2 regions of the Neobacillus pocheonensis genome follow, and region 2 is predicted to be linked to the other one. Evidence: a T-box and tRNA genes for the amino acid it is inferred to sense, from the RefSeq annotation. Region 2 holds a T-box; the other holds one or more tRNA genes.
The links. The T-box of region 2 lies ahead of ABES02_RS27790 (glycine--tRNA ligase). A T-box ahead of a tRNA ligase gene usually reads a tRNA of that ligase, here a tRNA-Gly.
Positions count from the first base shown of each region.

Region 1: it has a tRNA-Gly gene. The T-box ahead of ABES02_RS27790 (glycine--tRNA ligase) is inferred to sense a tRNA for this amino acid. The anticodon was not compared.

Region 1 covers NZ_JBCNAD010000001.1:221,528-233,192, forward strand. The annotation lists gene ABES02_RS01105 (TerC family protein) at 1-41, shown strand, start outside; gene ABES02_RS01110 (YitT family protein) at 464-1,030, shown strand; gene ABES02_RS01115 (glycosyltransferase) at 1,052-1,735, opposite strand; gene ABES02_RS01120 (glycosyltransferase) at 1,763-3,565, opposite strand; gene ABES02_RS01125 (Gfo/Idh/MocA family protein) at 3,851-4,936, opposite strand; gene ABES02_RS01130 (hypothetical protein) at 5,346-5,849, opposite strand; gene ABES02_RS01135 (hypothetical protein) at 5,856-6,323, opposite strand; gene ABES02_RS01140 (hypothetical protein) at 6,568-6,996, shown strand; gene ABES02_RS01145 (LysM peptidoglycan-binding domain-containing protein) at 7,108-8,349, opposite strand; gene ABES02_RS01150 (hypothetical protein) at 8,578-9,069, opposite strand; gene ABES02_RS01155 (putative protein N(5)-glutamine methyltransferase) at 9,211-9,975, opposite strand; tRNA gene ABES02_RS01160 (tRNA-Gly) at 10,423-10,496, opposite strand; tRNA gene ABES02_RS01165 (tRNA-Cys) at 10,510-10,583, opposite strand; tRNA gene ABES02_RS01170 (tRNA-Pro) at 10,659-10,735, opposite strand; tRNA gene ABES02_RS01175 (tRNA-Arg) at 10,742-10,818, opposite strand; tRNA gene ABES02_RS01180 (tRNA-Leu) at 10,848-10,932, opposite strand; tRNA gene ABES02_RS01185 (tRNA-Lys) at 10,992-11,067, opposite strand; tRNA gene ABES02_RS01190 (tRNA-Thr) at 11,272-11,347, opposite strand; tRNA gene ABES02_RS01195 (tRNA-Glu) at 11,526-11,600, opposite strand; rRNA gene rrf (5S ribosomal RNA) at 11,644-11,665, opposite strand, start outside.
Region 2 covers NZ_JBCNAD010000069.1:5,136-16,800, reverse strand. The annotation lists gene ABES02_RS27830 (Nif3-like dinuclear metal center hexameric protein) at 75-1,190, opposite strand; gene ABES02_RS27825 (tRNA (adenine(22)-N(1))-methyltransferase) at 1,177-1,896, opposite strand; gene cccA (cytochrome c550) at 1,986-2,354, opposite strand; gene ABES02_RS27815 (acyl-CoA dehydrogenase family protein) at 2,547-3,686, opposite strand; gene rpoD (RNA polymerase sigma factor RpoD) at 4,042-5,172, opposite strand; gene dnaG (DNA primase) at 5,215-7,023, opposite strand; gene ABES02_RS27800 (pyruvate, water dikinase regulatory protein) at 7,609-8,418, opposite strand; gene ABES02_RS27795 (helix-turn-helix transcriptional regulator) at 8,440-9,072, opposite strand; gene ABES02_RS27790 (glycine--tRNA ligase) at 9,137-10,519, opposite strand; T-box leader at 10,582-10,769, opposite strand; gene recO (DNA repair protein RecO) at 10,821-11,573, opposite strand; gene ABES02_RS27780 (YqzL family protein) at 11,608-11,665, opposite strand, start outside.

The sequences.
Region 1 (11,665 bases), on a different contig from region 2:
TTATTACGATGGGTGGATGGCTTTTATCTAAGGAAAAGTAAAAAGGGAACGAAAATTAATTCGTTCCCCTTTTCAAGTTATTTAGTGAATTTTTCTGTTAGAATTGGTTTCCAAATAATATCCAGCAAATGTCGTAAGTTTCTAAAAAGAGGTTGTAAGTTGCTGAAAATATGTCGTAAGTGCCAAAAAATATGTCATAAGTTTTGTAAACCCTAATAAACTTCCATTTAATATCCAGCAAATGTCGTAAGTTTCTAAAAAGTGGTTGTAAGTCGCTGAAAATATGTCATAAGTGTCCAGAAATATGTCAAAGTCCAGAAGAATAGGTAATAAATATCTAACCTTCCGCATCTCCTTCAGAAATCACTTAAAAATTCCACTATAAGTCCGTGTCCAGTACCGGGATTTCCATTCTTTTTTCCAAGGCAGCGACATATGATAGATTAAAAAACTGGACAAGGTGATGTTTATTTTTCAGACATTAATGGCAACAATCATTGGCAGCTTGCTGGTGGGAATTGGGGTAAATGGGTTTCTTGTGCCTCATCATTTAATAGACGGCGGAATCCTTGGCATTGCCTTAATCCTTCATTATTTCTTTGAGTTTCAAACAGGATTGACGATGGTCATATTAAGTCTTCCTATTTGTATTTTTTCAACCAGGTTTGAAAGAGGTTATTTTTTTAGCAGTTTACAAGGATTGTTTGCTACTTCTATATTCATTGATTTGCTCGCACCAATCCGGTCGCAATTTCTCGTCTCCCAATGGGCAAGCGCCTTAATTGGAGGAGTGATTATTGGAATAGGTGTGGGTCTCATGCTCCGATATAGGACGAGTACGGGGGGGACCGACCTGCTCGCTAAAATCATTTCTGGAATCATTCCCTTAAATTTAGCTTTTATCATTATCATCCTTGACGGGCTGATCATCCTTGCAGGTTTTACAGTACTAGAAGGAGATAGCTTCCTTTATTCATGTATGGCTATTTGCACCGTCGGCCTAACGACCGCTATCATTGAAGGGCATTAAACTTAAAAATCCGATGAAATTTTATGAGACCAGTGACTGGAAGTCTTCCGAAATAGCTATTAATTCTCCCCATGCCATTAGCTCCTCTTCGGAAATCTTCCAAGTATGTTTATCTGCATCTTGCCGAATGACCGCGAAGTGAAAGCGATCAGTGGAATAGATAGTTAAACCTTTTTCTTTACATTGTTCAAGGAAATGGTAATCCTCCCCTCGATTTACCTTTTCAAATTGAACCTGTTGAAACACATTTTTTCTAAACATTAGTGTAGCCCCAGCAACACTATCCGTGATGGAATTCTCATTACCTGAAACATGAATCAAGGCTTTTATATTTTTAAAATAGATAAATACCGAGCTTTTTCCAATAATCGATATATGTTTATTTTTAAAAGCCTCTATCGAACTTTTAATATAGTCCGGCCCGTAATAGTCATCGTCATCAAATTTTGCAATAATATCATCCTTTGCTTTCATAATCCCAAAATTTAAACAGTCGCCTAACGTTGCTTTTTGATGTAGTTGATAGACTTGAACATTACGGTATTTCTTTGCCTTTTCAATCCACCTGTCGATATCCATCGAATCCTTATTAAGGATAATGATAAGCTCTTTATCCTTATAGGATTGCTGTTGATAATTGTTGAAAACATTATCCATGTTCTCTTCTCTGATTGTGCAAGTAATAATCGAAACCAATAACTTCACTCCCCCCTTCTAATTTTTTATAAAAATTTACGTGTTCATTAGCTTTTCCATTATGCTGGCAAGATTTGTGAATGAATCTAAATTTTTGATAGAAAGAAGATCTTCTTGAAGCTCTATTCTACCCTCTGAGCCAATGCCAGCAGCTCCTAAAATATTAACGTGACGGATATCGATTTGGAGGAGAAGGACGATGGTTTCAAGAATGCGGATAAATTTTTCTTGGAACCCTTGAAACCTCTCAGGATAGGATTTTAGGAGCAGCTTATATTCTTTTAATACCTTACTAATCGTTATTAAATCGGCAATTCGTGCTAGTTCTAATCCAAGAATCAGAACATCGACGTCAGGATGCTTATTAATAAAAAGCCTTAGATTATGAATGGCTTCTTTCCATTTATCTTGTCCGACAGGATGTTCTTGATGGTAGGTTGTTACATCGTTTCTGACCAGGTATTTGGCGCCCATTTTATATAAACGGTATCCTAATTCCCAATCTTCGTATCCGTATTGGATAAAGTCTTCATCAAACATCCCTGCCTGTTCAATAAACTCTTTACGGATGGAAACATTCCCTGTAAGCAAGGCCATCCACGGAAACATAAACCCATTCAGGTCCGCATCAAAATTTTTGGTGATTTTCTGAAACCACGAAAATGATTTAAAAACCAAATCCTTATAGGACAAACTTGTTATATCGTTTTTTTCAACTAATGGATACGGATTTTCACTAGGTAATTGAAAGTCTCGCAATCTCCTATTGATCTCTTGATTAGTGGTCGTTAAGTCTGTAATCTTGTCCCGTACATCCTGGGAAAATTCAGGAAAGATGCAGGTATAGATCTTTTTGGAATGCATGACCCCTGACAAAATCATCTTGTTTTTGGATTGATGATACCGATAGTGCTTTTCGACAAAATCAGGTTCTGTCACCATTTCAGCATCCAGGAAGATGAGAAGGCTCCCTCTCGCCGAGCGAATGCCCACATTTCGTACCTTCGCCCTGCCAAGATTTTTTTCATTCCGAATATAGTTAAACTGATATGGAGGATGATAGTTTTTAAGCTTTTCTTCAGTTTGGTCCGTTGAGGCATCATCAATAAAGATAACTTCCATTTTTGCAGGATTGAAGGTTTGGTTTTCGAGTGAGTAGAGAGTGAATAAATTGAGGGGGAATTTATTGAAAGAAGGAATGATGATACTGACTTCAATATCTTGATTCTTTTTATTTGTGCGGTTTTGGCGATTACTTTTCTTTTTTGATATTACTTCTGATTCAACATCACGGCGGGCCGTCCAACTACCAAATAGCCCCTCTTCGTTTCCTTTAAGTTGTTTATTCCTATCGGTCTGAAGTTGTTTTTCTGATCGGCAATGATCCCAAAGCCGAATCTCTTTGATATCCCCTTCAAAATATAAGCCCGGCTGTTCACCAAAGATCCCCGCTGGGTAGACATTCCTTTTAGGGCTTCGTTCACCACTTTTAACAAACGCACCGTTCATGTATAAATAAGGCCTTCCATCATCATAGATTACGGCAATGTGAGCTTCCTTTTTAATGACCTCTTCATAGACTAACACGGCATAAATATTAATATCCGTATGTTCATAGACAGTGATTCCATTTTTTCCGACAGATACATGAACGGCGGCTTCATCATAGTATTTCACATGTCCTGGTCCATTAATATAATTTTGCCCATCTGGATTTACAGGTTTTTTGCGTGATTGTTTATTAATAGGATGAAGGATATCCGGCTTCACCCAAAACTCATATGTGAAAGAATTTTTCAGATTGGTTAGCAACCCTTCATACAAGCTATTTCCTAACATGTTGCACACCTCATTTCCATTTTTGAAATAACCAGTCCCATTGGTCAAGCTTTTACAGAATATGAGGATAATCAGATTTTGACTAGACTTATCCCCAGAAATAACGGTATGGTACAACTATTTTTCTTTAGGCTATTTTAAGGCTCGACCACACGACCAATCGAAAACCATTCTAATTAGAAATACTAGGCAGCTTGATGTAAATGAAAAAATGAAAAAGCTAACAAAGGTGGGAGCTTTACCATCTTCGTTAGCTTTTTTACAATATATAAATAGATCGCCTTGTTATTTGTTGTCAAACCTGCCTTTAAAATCCAACGTACTGCACGTTTTCATTGGAAGCTTTACACTTTTTCCTTCTGCGGCTGATTTGTAAATAGCAAGAACTAGTTCTAACGCTCTTCTTCCATCTTCTGCAGTAACATAGGGCTCCCGATCATTCTTAATAGCATCAATGACGTCTGTATAAAGGGGATTATGGCCAAATCCGTACACAGTTGGTGGATTTTCTTGATACTTTGCTTTCACTTCCTCCGGTTCATCCTTCCCATCAGCGAACCGCCATTCTTCTATAATATTCACAGATTTCCCGCCAGCCTTAATGGTACCTCTATCCCCAAAGATATACAAAGTTTCCTCAAGATTAGTCGGAAAAATATTGGTTGTCCCTTCGACAATTCCATAACTTCCGTTGGCAAACTTAATCATTGCCGCACCAAAGTCTTCCGCTTCGATAAAGTTATGTTTTAAATTATCAGTCATTCCTACTACTTCTACAATGTCGTTACCCATCATCCAACGCAAGAGATCGATATTATGGATACACTGATTCATAAGTGCTCCTCCATCTTGCTCCCAAGTTCCTCGCCAAGGAGCATGTTTATAATAATCTTCTCCCCTGTTCCAGCGAATATGTGCCGTTCCATGTAGTAGTCTTCCAAACCGTTCTTGTTCTACTGCTTCTCTAATTTTTTGAATCGATTTATTAAACCGGTTTTGATGACATGCGCAAACCTTTACGTTATGTTCCTTAGCCTTTTCGATAATGTTATCAGCATCTTCAAGTGAAAGAGCAATAGGTTTCTCAATAATAAGATTACTTCCAGCCTCTATGCAATCTAAGGCAATTTGACCATGGGAACCGCTCTCCGTACAAATGGCGACTAACTGCGGTTTCTCTTTTTCAAGCATCTCCTTATAGTCGGTATACTGCGGCGTCGATTGAGGAAGGTTAAAGGTTGAAATTTTATCCTCCATATTTTCAGGAACTATGTCACATAAAGCGACAATTTCTAGTTCATTTTCAATAGCAGCAGCGATATGATTCGGTGAAATTCTTCCACAACCAATGATAGCAAATTTTAGACTCATGATGATCCTCCTAGAAAATAATTCAATATTTACTCTTTTCCTTCATTCCTTTTGCAATAATAGTATCTAATGTGGCTATGTCGATATCAAAGAGTAATCTGATAAAGTATGTACAGTGTTATTATAACCTAATAAGTACTTTCAATGAGAATTACTGAGAATTCAAATTATCCAAGAAAATTTTAAAAAATAAATTTTATACGTCTTAGTTGAATTCACTATGTAGCCCAAGAATAAATTATACTCCATATATAAGGCTTAAATCCAGATTTTTAAATGATTCCACTGAAAAAGAGAAAGAAATAGCAAATACAAGAATCTATCCAAATTAAATTACTTAAGGAGAGCCACAGGGACGGTTCTCATGGTTTTTAATGACCATGTGAACCGCCCCCTTAGTCACCCTTGGTCATTCAATTAGCACCTGTCGACGATTCTGACGAACCACCAAATGGAAAAACAATAATACAAAGCACTGAACCGCCAAATACACGCTGAAGGAATAAGAGAGTCGCCAGCCTTTATAAGTAAACACTCCAAATTCTTTATTAACCCATTCAAACAGCGTTCCCCCTGAAGTACAAAGCAAAAGATAAACCAGAATCCAATATCCTTTTATCTTCCACCTGTCATAAAAATAAACAAACAAATAAGAAAAAGGCGCATATAAAAAATAGGTAATCAAATCAAAGAAATCATAATTGGGTGTATCCATAATATTATACAAGTCGAGTTTCGGCGATGCCAGGAAATGGTCCGAAAGCCTCGCAATCGTTGTACCGATTAACAAAAAGAGGATCGTTGTACTCCGAGGAAATCTTTTCGGCAAAAAGAACAGGACTAAATAGGATACGACCACACACCCAATCAAAAACCATTCGTTTTCATCAAATTTTTCCGGAAGCGGCATCATCTAGTTTCATCTTCCTTCTTTCCTCAATAGATTTCGGTACCATGACAGGGCCATGTTTACGAGCGTGATGACCAAAACTTGGAGGATGATGGAATGCCAAAAGGGCCAATCCTTATATGTAATGACCTCCCATTCAACCAGCCAGCGCTCAATCCCAGATTGAATTCCAACAAATATACCTGTCAAAATCCATTTAGAGAAACGGGACTTCATATTGGGCAGCAAATTAAGATATAACAACCAAACAAACGGCCAAATGATGGCCTCATAAATTCGGAAAATAATAAAAGGCACCGTTTCATTCGTCACGGTCCAAACATCTAGATTAATGTACAAAATGGCACAATAGCTGGTAACCAGGAACTCTAGAATCATGAGGATGAAGAGATTTTCAAATAAGTGAAGTCTCTTCTTCTTGATACAAAATGAAGCCAACAGTAGGATTGCTACGTCTATGATTATGGTAAGTTTCATTTTTACCCTCTCACCGTTTCATCATCCTTTTTTTACTCCCTCTCATAGAAAAACTTCTTTATAAAGTATTGTTAAAGGAAAGGGGAAATATTCCTTATTTGAAACAATGATGTGTATTGCTCAATAAACTAGTCCTAGAAAAAAGGTAAATAGATGGATGCGCTTTCCACTAACATTTCTTAAAATACATGAGAGGCGGTATAATAACCTGTTGAAAAAGGTTGAAAGGACAGGGATAGAAAAGATGCTATACATATGGGATATCGAGAAGATCATTGAAAGTACATTGAGAGAACACAACTTAAATATAAATTATGAGTTTAACAATAAACTGCCTGCACCAATGAGTTATAACGTATCAACAAATACGATAAGGTTTAATTACTTACAAGTAAACGGCTATTTAGCTAAAATTAATTTTAAAATAAAAGAGACAGATGAAAACCTAGTAAAAATTATTCTTTATCATGAAATCGGATATTATTTAGATTTCAAGAAAAACAAACATGATTTAAGGATTCTAAAATATGGTGAAGATGAAGAAATTGAACAACTTAAAACTACAATTGAAACGAATGCTTGGGAATACGGACTTACCTTGGTACCTAAACAACTCGTAAAAGCCTATGAGCAGATGCGTGTTTTAGATAGTATGCTGTTAAAAAGCTATTAATCGCATTCTATCAACGAACGTTTGCGGTCTATCAGCGAAGGGAATGGCAACAATGTATGTGCAAACAACCAATATAAAAAGCCTCGCATGGAGGCTTTCTACTGGGAAGTACTATTGAAGGGCTATTAAGGTCAATTGTTGACCTCTTTTTCCTTCAAGTGTAAGTGTTACTTTTTTACCTTGATGGTTAAATAATTCATAAATCATATTACCTGATGCCTTTGCACAATTCGTTCTTCCATCAGACGTGATGAATCGAAAAGTTCCCTGCGGGTCTACCCCTCCTATGTGAGCCGTGACTTGTATGCGATTTGTGTCAGCGCCAGATAGCGCAGGGATATTAATTTTTTGACCAATCTTCAATTTTGATGAGTCTACATTAGGATTTAACTCTTGAATGGATGAGACAGAGACACCTAATGCTTTTGCAATTTTTGTAAAAGTATCCCCGCTCTTTATTACATACTCCGATGAACTTGTTTGGATTGGCTCCTTTTTCGTTAAAAATGCTTCATTAACAAACGCTGCTTTGCTGTTAAAAGTAATCTGAGCCCAGCCATTCGCGATCGTTTGCACTTTCACTTGATCGTTTAATTTTAAGGTACCCAATACCTCACTACTTGTTGATGCGGCCACTCTAACCCTTAACGAGTCAGCCGTTACATACATGGCTAGCGATTCGCCTGTATCAGCAGCTTGGCTCGGTACTGATGAAAGATAATCCACTTTTACATAACAAACTCGTCCCTTAATCAGAATGCCAGCCCATCCGTTTTCTACGAATGAAACCTTTACAACATCCCCTTTTTTATATGTACGCAGAATACTGCTTTCAGTATTCGGATAGGAGCGAACATTTAGTGTGGTGGCAGTGACTGTTCTATCTACTACTTTGGGTAAAAGAATCTTTTTACCGTCAATGGAAGTCACCCCATTGGCATCTAATATTTCCTTTGCCGTCACACCATGGTCCGCAGCAATTCTGTCAATCGAGTCACCGCTTTTCACCTGGTACGTATATTCATGAATAAAGGCAGCATTCGCACTTATCCCGGTAAAGCTTAGGACAAGCGTAAAAATGCCCGTCACGACTAACTTTTTGACTGAATTCTTTTGAATCCATCGATGAACCTGTGACACATATGTATCCCAATGATTATGAATATCGTTTAGGAATTCCTTGATATCTAGCACATTGCGAATATTAAAATAATTATCTCTATAATATTCGCGTTTTTCCATCCTTGAAGTGAACTCTGGTACACTTTTTGGTTGCTTGCTTTTTCCGTGAGTTTCTTTCCTGCTTAGTACTAATTCCTCATTTGCAAATAATTCTTTCGTTGTTAAAATCAATTCTCTTTCTCCCCCATTTATGCTATATACCGGGAAAATGTACACGGTTTAACTTTTACTTATGTAGGCCATTACATTTATATCCCCATAAGTAATATTCGTTAATCCATTAAATTTTCTGTCCATATTTAGCAAAAATAGTCGAATTTAGTTCCAAAGCCACAATCTTCCTATTAACTGTCTCAGGGGCGGTTCTTATGGTTTTGATGGCCACTGGAACCGTCCCCCTTAGTCCCTGCATTTAATTATTTTACGGTGAATTGGTAGTAAAAAGCTAAATACTACAAAATACAAGGGGATTGAAATAAAAAAGCTCCAGCCATGAACTTTCATATATCCAACCTTCCTCATTCCCCATTCGATTAAAGTAGAAATAATGATAAACAAAATGGTCAATATCCATTTATTGGTCTTCTTTAAATAGTTTAAAAAAATAACAGCAAGTGAGGAAGGAATTAAACTATAGCTTAAAAACTCACCTATACCCGTGATTTTCGGGTTTCCAAAATCGACAAGATCTAGCATCTTCCCTAATACCGAATCTGAAATCCAAGCAAAATAACCAATAATTCCAAAAGTAATATACAGATCTCTCCAACTTAGCTCTTTTTTAGGCATAAAAAGAGCATACAGAAACAATACCAGAGATACCACGATGGGAAGCCAGTTTCCTTGCGCATGTAGATCTAAATTCCTTGTAATTGAATTCAGAGAAATCACCTCCTAACTTTATCCTCCCCTAATATATTGTGAATCTAAACCTTACTTCTTAAAATCTGTTACTGATCCTTTAGTAAAAAAAGAAAAGCTGCCTGAATGGCAGCTGAACATTACCCGATTGATTCATTTGTGAAATTCACTTTAAAGTTTCGTTCCAATTACGATAGTAGCATCTAGTTCATCGTGATATGTTAACTGAGGTATTAGCCCGTATTGGGTAAAGATTTCTAGGGTCTGAGGGGCCTGCATTTGGCTCGTCTCCACTAAAAGATGCCCTCCCGAAGCTAGCCAGAAAGATGCTTCTTCTGCCACTCTTCGTTGAATATCAAGTCCGTCATCTCCTCCATCAAGCGCTTCCTTTGGTTCATGTAGACGTGCATCCTGGGGAAGCAGCTTGATTGCCTCGGTAGGTACGTAAGGTGCGTTTGCTACTAGGATGTTGACTTTCCCACGTAGTTTAGATGGTAGTGGCTCAAAGAGGTCACCTTCATACACGAAGCCATTTAGGCTTGTAACATTTCGAAGAGCACATCGTACCGCCGCTGGGTCGATGTCTACTGCATACAACTCAATTCCCCTCAGAGCTTTGGCTATCGCGATGCCCACCGCGCCAGTACCGCAACAAAGATCAACGACAATGGCTCCAGGGAAAGAAAATGCCACTGCGTTTTGGACAAGAAACTCAGTACGTCGACGGGGGACGAAGACTCCTGGGTCTACTGCTATCCTGACGCCGCAGAACTTCGCCCAACCGAGGACATGTTCAAGCGGGGTACCGATTATTCGAAGATTGACCATATTTGAGAGGTTTTCCAATGTCTGCGCCTCTGAAATAAGAAGCTGGGCCTCTTCTTCTGCAAAAACGCAACCGGCAGTCAGAAGTTTCTTGATTATACTTTTTTTCATTTGGTCGTCAATATAAAACTTAAATTGTACTCCTATAATTACCACCCAATCTTAATAACGGTTTTTATAGGTAGTTCGTTAAAAAATGGAAAAGTCCTTCTTACATTAAACTTTCCGAAGCACCTCGGATCCGACAAATCTAAACAAAATAACCTAACGCTAAAACTAAATAATCGTTTGATTAAAAAGTCCAAAGACCGTAATATTTAAGGACAATATTTAAAGAATAGATAAAAATTTTGTCAGTTAAATAATCGTTTGATTAGTTTGGGATTTAACCGCGGTACATCAGCATTTAACCTTTTTAATCTCTAAAAAAACTGTCGAATACCAATAATTAATGTTTTAAATATATGTACTATTGAAATATAGAAAATGATTATAAAGGTGAATTTAAAAATGATAGGAAAAGAAGAATTTTGAGGGAATTTTGAAAGGCTGGAATAATGGAGCGGGTGATGAGAATCGAACTCACAACATCAGCTTGGAAGGCTGAGGTTTTACCACTAAACTACACCCGCATTTTCGAAAAATTGGAGGCAGCAACCGGATTTGAACCGGTGATAGAGGTTTTGCAGACCTCTGCCTTACCACTTGGCTATGCTGCCTTAATTTAGCTGGGCTAACTGGATTTAAACCAACGTATGTCGGAACCACAATCCGAAGCATTAACCAATTACGACTGGTCGGGAAGACAGGATTCGAACCTGCGACCCCTTGGTCCCAAACCAAGTGCTCTACCAAGCTGAGCTACTTCCCGTAAAAATGGCGCGCCCGAAAGGAGTCGAACCCATAACCTTTTGATCCGTAGTCAAACGCTCTATCCAATTGAGCTACGGGCGCATTCATTGAATTTTAATTCGTAAAAAAATTGGTGCGGGTGAAGGGAGTCGAACCCCCACGCCTTGCGGCGCCAGATCCTAAGTCTGGTGCGTCTGCCAATTCCGCCACACCCGCAAATTAAAAGTTATTTTGCTGACGCAAAAAACTTAGTTATTTTTACTTCGAAAAAAACTTGGTGAGCCATGAAGGACTCGAACCTTCGACCCTCTGATTAAAAGTCAGATGCTCTACCGACTGAGCTAATGGCTCATACTTTGATGATTTCCTACAACTAAATTGTGGTAAGTCAGATGCTCAAAAGAACTCACGTTCTTTCTCGCAGATTGCCCGCAGAAGTTGATTCGAAGAAGTTCGCAATCTGCTCTACCGACTGAGCTAATGGCTCATACTTTGATGATTTCCTACCACTAAATTGTGGTAAGTCAGTTGCTCAAAAAAAGCAAAAAGTATTAATGGTGCCGGCTAGAGGACTTGAACCCCCAACCTACTGATTACAAGTCAGTTGCTCTACCAATTGAGCTAAACCGGCATAATATTTGAGATAATAGATATTTTGAACTCGCTGTATAGTTATCGTCATCCTGACCTCAGAAAGCATATGCAAGCAGCAGCTCGGTCAGTATGCTGAAGACTATTCAAGGAGTCTATTCGGTCGTGCTCTACCAATTGAGCTAAACCGGCGTAATTTTCGCTATCACGAAAAACTTTGGTGACCCCTACGGGATTCGAACCCGTGTTACCGCCGTGAAAGGGCGGTGTCTTAACCGCTTGACCAAGGGGCCAAAATGTAAAAATGTGCAAAATAATAGCCCCAATAGGGGCTTAGCCTGGCAACGTCCTACTCTCA
Region 2 (11,665 bases):
TTCGGTCACGTAGACCTTTTTTCATCTCATTTTCGGCAGCCAATTGCCTTGATTTTAAAATTTCAATTTAAATCTTAAATAAATTGAAACGGATCTGTATTTAATTCCGAAGGGAAAATTTCGACTTCATAGCCAGATTCTTGGCATAAGTTCTTCAATGTAGCTGTAAGACCCTTTTTCATAATTTTTTCAACATTGTGTCCTGGGTCGATCATATTCAATCCCATCATCATTGCATCATGTGCCGTATGATAATAAATATCACCCGTCACATACACATCTGCACCCTTAAATTTGGCATGACTGAAATATTTATTTCCATCCCCGCCTAGGACTGCAACCTTCTTAATCTTAGAACTTAAATCACCGACGACTCGAACCTTCTCTACCTCAAGGGAAGCTTTAACCCTTTCTGCAAACTCACCTAGAGTCATTTCAGCAACCTTGCCAATTCTTCCAAGCCCAAGAACCTCTCCTTTGTTGTCCAATGGATACACATCATAGGCAACTTCTTCATATGGATGGGCCTTAATCATGGCGGTAATGGTCTTCTTTAGAAGCGGTTCGGGAACAATCGTCTCAATTCTGATTTCATCTACAGCTTCCAACTCACCAGATTTGCCGATATAGGGGTTGGTATCATCACCCGGCATAAATCGGCCCGTACCACTTGCTGAAAAAGAACAATGGCTATAGTTCCCGATAAATCCTGCTCCTGCTTCACCTAGTACTTCTCTAATTGCATCAGCATGGCTGACTGGGACAAAGACCACTAATTTCTTTAGCTTAGTATCATAGGTAGGAACCAGCACTTCGGGATCCTCCAAGCCAAGTGCTGCTGCCAGCAAATCATTTACCCCGCCTTTAGCAACATCCAAATTGGTATGCGCAGCATAAACAGCAATATCATGCTTCAATAATTTCTCTATCATTCGGCCTTGGACCGTATCAGTAAGAACATTTTTTAAAGGACGGAAAATTGGCGGATGATGGGCGATAATAAGCTGAACATTTTTTCCAATGGCTTCATCAATGACATTTTCCAACACATCAAGAGCAATCATTACTCGTTCTATCTTTTTGTTTAAACGACCAATTTGCAGGCCAATTTTGTCGCCTTCCATGGCAAGGCCTTTGGGTGAAAACCGCTCAAACAGCTGGATTATTTCATGTCCGTTAGGATTTTTCATCTTGCAATACCTCCTCAACCATCTGAAGTTTTGATAAAAGGTCTTGCTTTTTTTCCATAGTTTCCTGTGTTTGAACAGCACTTTCCAGCTGATCAAAAATCCGTTTCCAATTTCTCTTTTCAGCGGTCCATTTTTTCTTAAATGCTTCGTTTTGATTTTCGATGAGAAATGGTCCAAATAATAGCCCCATCTCCCTCTTCGAATGATATGGCTTATAAGGTTCGCCCTGTTCAGCAACTAGAACTTCATAAATCTTCCCGTCTTCCTCAAGAATTTCCTCAGCAATTAGCCGCCAATGATTTTCTAAAAACCACTTTCTAATTGAAATCGCACTAATATTGGGTTGAAGGACTAGTCTTCTTACTTCATCTAGTTTCTCTTTCCCATTATCTAAAATACTTGTTATTAAGGCACCGCCCATCCCTGCAATGGTAATGCAATCAACCTCTCCTTGCTGAACTACCTCTAGTCCATTCCCCCTCCGGACGTCGATTACATCCGATAAGCCTTCCGATAAAACATTCTTTTTCGCGGATTGATATGGCCCTTCCACTACTTCACCTGCAATTGCAAATCGAACACCTTGGTTTTTAGCTAAAAAACAAGGCAAATAAGCATGATCCGAACCAATATCAGCCATACTGGCTCCCTTAGGTACATATTTAGCAACCGCCGCTAAACGAGCTGATAATTTATCTGTATTCAAAAAAACCACCACTTTTTATATGTATGTATTTCCTTTAGTATATAAAAAAGTCCTTTACAGATGCAAAGGACTTTTTATATGTTGCTTGATTACTTAATCTTAGATACCCAATCCGCCATAGCAGCAGCTTGCTCTTCTGGAACTAGGCCAGCCGGCATGTTTCCCTTACCTTTTGTAATGAAAGTCTTGATTTCATCCTTTGAAAATTTGCTGCCAACACCTTTTAATGATGGCCCTACAACCCCTTGATACTGGTCGCCGTGGCATCCTATACAAGTTTGTTTATAAATGTCTTCTGGATTGGAGGCAGCCACTTCTGTTTTCTCATTTCCGCCGCCTTCGCCCTTATCCTTTGCGACCTCTTTCATATCACCAAGGCCTTTGAAAGACAATAGAAACATTAGTCCGATACCAAAAACCATGATGATGATAAAAGGAATAACCGGATTTTTCTTCAAGATAATAACCTCCCTTATGTACGAATACCTTGTAAATAATAAAATGTCTACAAACAACTTTTATTTTACTTGAAAATGAACAGAAGGAAAAGCCCTAAACTTATTTTATCACTATAATCTTTGTAAAAATATAAAAGAGGCTAACAAAAAGCTTTTTTGTCCCGCCTCTTTTTATATTCCCCTATTTAATTATTAACAACCAATTAATCTTGAAATAACCATTCTTTGTACTTCAGAGGTTCCTTCCCCAATTTCAAGCAATTTGGCATCACGCATCATTCGCTCAACTTGGTATTCTTTCATATAGCCATAACCGCCATGAATTTGAACGGCCTGGTTAGTAACCTCCATACAAATTTCCGAGGCATATAACTTACACATAGCTGCTTCTTTGGAAAAAGGTCTTCCTTGATCTTTTAACCAGGCAGCCTTGTAAACCATATTTCGTGCTAATTCAATTTTCATGGCCATATCTGCCAACTTAAATTGAATGGCTTGGAAGGAAGAAATAGATTTACCAAACTGCTTTCTTTCCTTGGCATAGGCAAGAGCCTTTTCATAAGCTCCCTGAGCTATCCCTACAGCCATTGCTCCTATCCCAATCCTTCCACCATCTAAAGTAATTAAAAATTGCTTAAAACCTTCACCACGTTTACCTAAAAGGTTTTCGACAGGAACCCTGACATCCTCAAGTACTAGTTCTGTGGTGTTTGATGCATTCAGGCCCATTTTCTCATAGTTATCAATTACTGAAAAGCCTAATGTATTTGTCGGAACGATAATAGCACTAATCTCTTTTTTTCCGTTTGATTCACCCGTGATTGCCGTTAAGGCTAAATGGTTTGCATAGCTTGCATTGGTGATAAAGCATTTATTACCGTTAATAATAAATTCACTATTTTCCTCTTTAGCGTAGGTTCTAGTCCCTCCCGCATCTGAGCCAGCGTTCGGTTCTGTTAAACCAAAAGCCCCAAATGACTCACCTGTACATATAGGTGTCAAATATTTTTGTTTTTGCTCATCGGTACCAAATAAATTGAGCGGTGCCCCACCTAAGGAAATGTGCGCAGAATAGGTAATTCCGGTTGAAGCACAGACCCTGCTTAACTCTTCCGTAACAATGGCAAAGCTAATCGTGTCGGCTCCCCCACCGCCGTATTGTTCAGGGAACGGAAGTCCCATAATTCCCATATCAGCTAATTTTTTAAAGACCTCTTTAGGAAATTGCTTATTTCGATCGCGTTCTATCGCACCAGGTGCTACTTCCTCATCCGCAAACTGGCGAATCATTCGTTTTATCATTTCTTGTTCAGAAGTTAAATCAAAATTCATTTTCATCCCCCTAAAACAACTTTTGTATACGCTTTCTTTATTATTATACGGGGATTTCTTTAAATTTCTCAACATTTAAAAATTTTAAAAAATATATTATTATCCAAATATAATGAATCAGTAAAGCTGACTTTTTAAAAAAACGGGGGTTATTTACACTATTTTAAACATCAATAACAAACTAATCTCTTTTTCGCTAAAACAAAATCAAACATTTCCCAACAATTATTGATAATGTCCATTTGCAAAATGAGAGACAATTCAGTAAAATAAAACACAGAAAGTGCTTACATTTCCTTTTATCCAAAAAAATAGTTTACTTCCATTAAGAAGTAAACTATTTTAAAAGTATATTTTATTCTAAAAAGTCCTTTAACCGTTTGCTCCGGCTTGGATGACGCAATTTTCTTAACGCTTTTGCTTCAATTTGACGGATACGCTCACGAGTTACACCAAAAACTTTGCCAACCTCTTCAAGAGTCCGTGTACGGCCATCATCAAGTCCAAAGCGTAGACGGAGAACATTTTCTTCTCGATCTGTTAAAGTATCAAGAACATCTTCGAGCTGCTCTTTTAATAGCTCATAGGCAGCATGTTCTGACGGTGAAGTTGCATCCTGATCCTCAATAAAATCACCAAGGTGGGAATCATCTTCTTCCCCAATTGGTGTTTCCAAGGAGACAGGCTCTTGGGCAATTTTTAAAATTTCCCTTACCTTATCAGGAGTTAAATCCATATCTTCACCAATTTCTTCTGGAGTTGGTTCGCGGCCAAGATCCTGAAGTAACTGACGTTGCACTCGAATAAGCTTATTAATCGTTTCAACCATGTGTACAGGAATACGGATTGTTCTTGCTTGGTCGGCAATCGCTCGAGTAATTGCTTGACGAATCCACCAAGTGGCATAGGTACTAAATTTAAATCCTTTTCGATAATCGAATTTCTCAACTGCCTTAATAAGTCCCATGTTACCTTCTTGAATTAGATCCAAAAATAGCATTCCGCGTCCCACATAGCGTTTGGCTATACTTACAACAAGTCGAAGGTTAGCTTCAGCTAGACGACGCTTTGCTTCTTCATCGCCTTCTTCAATGCGGTGAGCTAGCTTTATTTCCTCTTCTGCAGAAAGCAGGTCAACACGGCCAATTTCTTTCAAGTACATGCGAACTGGATCATTAATCTTCACTCCCGGAGGAACGCTTAGATCATTTAGATCAAATTCTTCATCATCTTCTTTGGATAATTTTTTAATGTCTGGGTCTTCCTCGTCACTTTCACCGACTAATTCAATCCCCTGATCACCGAGAAATTCTATAAATTCATCCATTTGATCAGATTCTACTTCGAAATTCCCAAGTTTTTCGGCTATATCATCATAGGCCAGGACGCCGACTTTTTTGCCCATTTCTGTTAACTGATCCTTAACTTGTTCTAAGGTCAATTCATTCTCGGCCTCTTTTGAACGGGCTGATTTTTCAGCTGCCATAAAGGGGTCCCTCCTTCCAGAATCAAAGAAACATAATAAAATCTATAGCGATTTACGCAATTGGTTAATTTCAATTGCAATGACCGCCGCTTTGCTAAAATCACTTTGTTTTTCAGCTTCTTTTAGTTCTAACTCTTTTTCTTTTATTTTTAACAACTTTTGATAATTCAACACCTGTTTGATATAATCAGTTAATTCTTGATTGCTTAACTCATCATTAATGGACATCATTTCAATGGTAGCAACCAGTCTTCTAAGATTATCATCCTGGATATAAGTTAAAAATGCACTTGAATCAGGTTCTAAATGATTTTCATAAAATGCTAACAGATAAGTTATTATTGCCTGATGTTCATCGATATTAAACGTGTTATCCTGTAATAATTCCTGAACTTTGTAAGCAACATCACGATCTTTTAGCATGTGCGCTAAGAGACGCCTTTCTGCAGTGTAATAAGCAGGCTTTAATTCATTCACTGGCCTCTTTATTACGAGTGGTTTATGATTTATTTGGTTTTTCCCTGCAGACTTTCTTTTTTCTTGAAAGAAAATCTGCTTTTGCTGTTCCCTGAGGGCATCTAACGAGAGCGAAAATTCAGCTGCAAGCTGTCGTAAGTAGTGATCCCTTTCGACCGCATTTGTTAATTTGCTAATTTCTTTAATAATTTCTTCGATATAGGCAAGCCTATCTCCTTCAAGCTGAAGATTTTTTCCCCTTCGAAAATAAAGAAATTTAAAAGCCATCCATGTTAAGCCAGCACCGATAACTTCTTTGCGGAATTTTTCCGGACCATATTTTTTTATATATTCATCTGGATCCATGCCATCAGGCATCATGGCTATTTTTATTTGAAAACCCGAATCGTTAAGGTGATTACCTGCACGGTAGGCAGCTTCAATTCCGGGATTATCGGAATCATAACAGATGGTTACGGATTGGATACTTTGCCTCAAAAGGACAATATGGTCATCTGTTAAGGATGTACCCATTGTAGCGATGCCATTTTCCACTCCAGACCGATCTGCACTAATTACATCAGCAAAGCCTTCGAATAGAACAGCTTGTTGCGTTTTTTTTAAACTTGGCTTTGCATGGTGATAATTGTATAAAATTTTGCTTTTATTAAAGATTGCTGTTTCAGGGCTATTTAAATATTTTGGCTCATCTGGCCCCAGTGATCTTCCAGAAAAAGCAATCGGATTTCCATTGCGATCAAAGATTGGAAACATAATCCGATCTCTAAATCGATCAAAATATGTCCCGTCCCGTTCACGTTTAATAATCAATCCGGCTCTTTCCATCCATTCAGGTTGAAAATCCCTTTTTGAAAGGAATTTCGTAACAAAATCCCATGAATTTAAGGAATAGCCAATTTGAAACTTATCAATCGATTCTCGGGTAAATCCCCTGCCCAACAAATACTCTAAGGCATGCTGACCTTCCTTTGTATTTACCAGCAAGTGATGATAGAATTTAGCTAACAGTTCATGGGCATCAAGCATTGTCTGCAAATCTTTTGATACTTTACTTTCGCCTCGTGCTGCTGCTAAATTAATATCCAGTTCGATATTTCCCTTGGCCGCTAACTTTATGGCAGCTTCTTGGAATGAAATTCCTTCAAGCTCCATTAAAAAAGAAAAAACATTTCCCCCAGCACCACATCCAAAGCAATGGAAAATTTGTTTGTCGGGTGATACTGAAAATGAAGGTGTGCTTTCTCCATGGAAAGGGCATAATCCGAAGTAATTTCGACCTTGTTTTTTCAGTTGTACATAATCGCTGATGATTTCAACTATATCAACTGTCTGACGAATTTGATCTATTTTTTCTTCGGCAATACGGTCCGCCATGCAAACAACCTCATTTGTTCATACATAAATTCTACGTTGACTGACTAAATTCCTGCAAATTTCGACAAAATTTTCGTTAATTCCATCATAAATTTTGCAAGATCATCTGGATGAAAGGTATTGGCCTTTTAGCTTCCTTTCCTAAATCACCATATTTTTATGGTGCGTATGTAATCTTAAAATTTACATGATGATCATAGGGAAGCAACAAATAGAACTTGTGCAGGAAATTTAGTTGCAATTTCGACAATCTCCTCTTTTACCGGGCAGGAATCTGCATCAACTAAAACAGTAGGAATGCCTTTTATATTAGTATTAATTCTACATCATTCTGCATAATCCTTCTTTAGCTTTTAATTTTATAAAAAAGGATTTATGTCGAATTTTTTCAGGGACTTTCACAGGGGCCCCACTTGACATCTAACAATAAATAGTTTATTCGTTCACATGCAAGTCTAAACCTAAAAAGATATATTTTTATCACAATTTTTTATTATAGTACATTTATTATCATTTTGCCATAACTTTTTTTATTAAATTTCGATTTCTTATAATAAAGAAAACACATAATCTCTTGACTATGTGTTAGGGTCTGCCTTTTTGAATATAATTTAAAATAATATTAGCCGTTTCTTCCACTGCTTTATTGGTAACATCAATCACAGGACAATTGATTTTTTTCATGACCTTGTCAAAGAATATTAGTTCATCCTTAATCCGATCTATATTAGCGTAACTTGCCTTATCATTTAAACCTAAAGAAATTAATCGCTCACGTCTAATATTGTTTAATTTTTCAGGGCTAATTTTTAAACCAAAGCATTTTTCGACAGGCACCTTGTAGAGTTCATCTGGAGGATCTACTTCTGGTACAAGTGGGACATTGGCCACTTTTAATCGTTTATGCGCTAAGTATTGAGATAAAGGAGTTTTAGAGGTCCTAGATACACCAATTAAAACAATATCGGCTTTTAGGATTCCTCTTGGATCTCTTCCATCATCATATTTTACAGCAAATTCAATAGCTTCTACCTTTTTAAAATAATCCTCATCAAGCTTCCTGACAAGACCTGGTTCACATAGTGGGGTCTTTCCACTAAAGATTTGAATTTTGTCCATGATAGAGCCAATTAAATCAACAGCTAAAATTCCTTCCGCCTCGGCTCTTTCTTTTATATATGTACGCATATCTGGTTTGACAAGGGTAAACGCAACCATTCCTTTATCAAGCGATACAAGCGAAAGCACCTCATCGATATGTTCTTTGTCTTCTACATATGGGAACCTTTTTAGCGTTATTCCAGACCCATTAAACTGGCTTATTGCCGCTTTCGTTACTAATTCTGCTGTTTCTCCAACGGAATCTGATACAACATAAATGATTGGCAAACTCATTCTTTCAAACAACTCCTCTATTTATTCATCACCTAATGTAACGAAGGCCTTTGTAATATTTGTTTTTGTAATCCTTCCGATTACTTCAAAACCCTTTTCGGATTGTCGTACAACCGGTAAGGCATCAATCTGTTTTTCGATTAATTTTTTAGCAATATCGATTAAAAGATCTTCACGTTCGCACATGGTAATATTCGGCATTCTTGTCATGATGATATTAACAGGGATTGTGGTAAGCTCCTGCTTTCCAATGCTTGCGCGCAGCAAATCCTTTCTCGATAAAACCCCTACCAGTGTCGAGTTTTGGTCAACAACAAATAATGTCCCCACATCCTCAAGAAACATGGTGCAAATAGCATCATAGACGGAAACATTTTCGCTGACCACAACTGGAATGGACTGATAATCCTTTACGTGAATTTTTTGTAGATTTTCGGTTAACAACTGTGCTCCAGATTTTCCAGTATAAAAATAACCCACACGGGGTCTTGCATCCAAGAAGCCTGCCATTGTCAAAATGGCAAGATCCGGTCTTAATGTTGCTCTTGTTAAGCTTAATTGGTCTGCAATATGCTCCCCTGTAATCGGCCCTTTTTCCTTTACAATCTGCAGGATATGTTCCTGGCGTTTTGTCAGTTCGATTGTCCTCACCACCTAAACCTTATATAACTGATTATACATAAAAGGTGCGGCATACCGCACCTTTTACTCCATTCATTTAAAATACCATTTTTTCTTGTAAAAAGCTTACTAACTCCGCAATCGAAATCCGTGTTTGCTCCATGGTGTCACGATCCCGGACTGTGACCATTTGATCTTCTTTGGAATCAAAGTCATAAGTAATACAGAATGGTGTACCAATTTCATCATGACGGCGATAACGTTTACCAATGGATCCTGCTTCATCGTAATCGACTGGAAAATGCTTTGATAAGGCAGCAAAAACCTCTTTAGCCTCATCTGATAATTTTTTCGATAACGGTAATACCGCTGCCTTAAACGGCGCTAAAGCTGGGTGAAAATGCATGACAGTTCTTGTTGTTCCATCCTCTAACTGTTCTTCATCATAAGCGTCGATTAAGAAAGCTAACGTCACACGGTCAGCACCTAAAGATGGCTCAATACAGAACGGAATATATCTCTCATTCGTTTCAGGGTCGATATAGTTGAAGTCTTCGCCTGAAAATTCCATATGCTGCTTCAAGTCATAGTCAGTTCTGGACGCTACACCCCATAATTCTCCCCAGCCAAATGGGAATTTAAATTCAAAATCTGTTGTAGCATTACTGTAATGAGAAAGTTCATCCTCAGAATGATCGCGAAGTCTTAAGTTTTCAGTGTTTAAGCCTAAAGAAAGCAGCCATTCTTCAGCAAATTGCTTCCAATAATCAAACCATTTTAATTCTTCACCTGGCTTACAGAAAAACTCAAGTTCCATTTGTTCGAATTCTCTTGTACGGAAGGTAAAATTCCCTGGCGTAATTTCATTACGGAAGCTTTTACCGATTTGGGCGATACCAAATGGAAGCTTCTTTCTCATCGTCCGCTGCACATTCTTAAAGTTAACAAAAATACCTTGAGCCGTCTCCGGTCTTAAGAAAATTTCATTCGTGCTTGACTCCGTCACACCCTGGAAGGTTTTAAACATTAAGTTGAATTGGCGGATTCCTGTAAAGTCATGACTGCCGCAGTCTGGACAAGCAATGTTATGTTCTTTTACCAAATCCTCCATTTTTGTAAATGGTAAACCGTCTACAACCATTTCGATGCCTTTTTCTTCAAGAGCGTTTTCAATTAATTTATCGGCTCGATGACGAGCTTTACAATTTTTACAATCAATCATTGGATCATTAAAGTTACCGATATGTCCAGAAGCTTCCCAAGTTCGGGGATTCATCAAAATACTAGCGTCTAATCCAACATTGTATGGAGACTCTTGAACAAACTTTTTCCACCATGCTTGTTTGATATTATTTTTAAATTCAACGCCTAATGGGCCATAATCCCAAGTATTTGCAAGACCGCCGTAAATTTCTGAGCCCGGAAAAATAAATCCTCTGTGCTTGGCGTGCGAAACAATTTGCTCCATGGTTACTTTCATTTTAAATACTCCTTTAATCGTTTTTTGTTCAAATAAAAAACTCCCGACCCTATGCCTAATAGCATAGGGACGAGAGTTACCCGCGGTTCCACCCTATTTGCTGCTATAAAAGCAGCCTCCTTAAATTCGTGTTCATAAAACACAAGATTGCTCAGGAACTCCTTCATTAGTGCCCTATACCCTAGCTTCCACTATCCTAGGTTCGCTTTTATAGAGTGGACTAAGTACTCTTTTCCGTCAAAGCAATTATTAATTTTAATGAAAATATTAACTAAAAGTAGAAAAAATGTCAACATGGTAACTATAATAAGTTACGAAATTGGGCCATAGAATTTAGAAATTTCTTCGACTTTAATTGCAGACCCGAATATTCTTCATAATAAGCCGTAATAGCATTCTTTAATTCAGTTTTCGTTTCTTCTTTAACGGAAATATTTCCTAACCTTGAAAGATCAAAATAATAGAATAAGCGTAATAATTTCACTGCAGCTGGTGATAATTTTAAATGGTATGGATCTTTTCCCAAGCATCTATGGCAAATAAATCCGCCTTCCCGAATGGAAAAAGAAAAATGCCCGTCTGTATTGCCGCAAACGGAACATTGATTTAACACTGGATACAACCCCATCACATTTAACATTTTCATCTCATAAATATTCATAAGAATATCCGGGTCATAGCCTTCATTCATGTAATTGAGAGTTTGAAATAACAATTCAAAATGAAAAGGATTAGGCTTTTTTTCCTCTGTGCATTTATCGGTTAATTCGACAATATAACTGGCATAAGCCGTTAAGAAAATATCTTCCCCGATGGACCGCATGGAGGAGATCATTTCACCCTGCTGCATGCTGCCTAACCCAGAACCTTTTTGAATTAAAAAATAACCATGAGTAAAAAGTTGGGTAATAGAGGAAAGACGGCTATTCGGCTTCTTCGCACCTCTAGCCATAACACCAACCTTTCCCCATTCCCTGGTATATATTGTTACAATTTTATTAGTTTCACCATAATCTGTTGTTCTAATGACGATGCCTTCACACTTTTGAAGCATAATTGTCACCTTCTAAAGAGCGCGAAAGACTTGCTTATGAAACGGGAAAATCAATTTGTGCTAGCTCTTCATCAAGATTACCGGGTATTTCT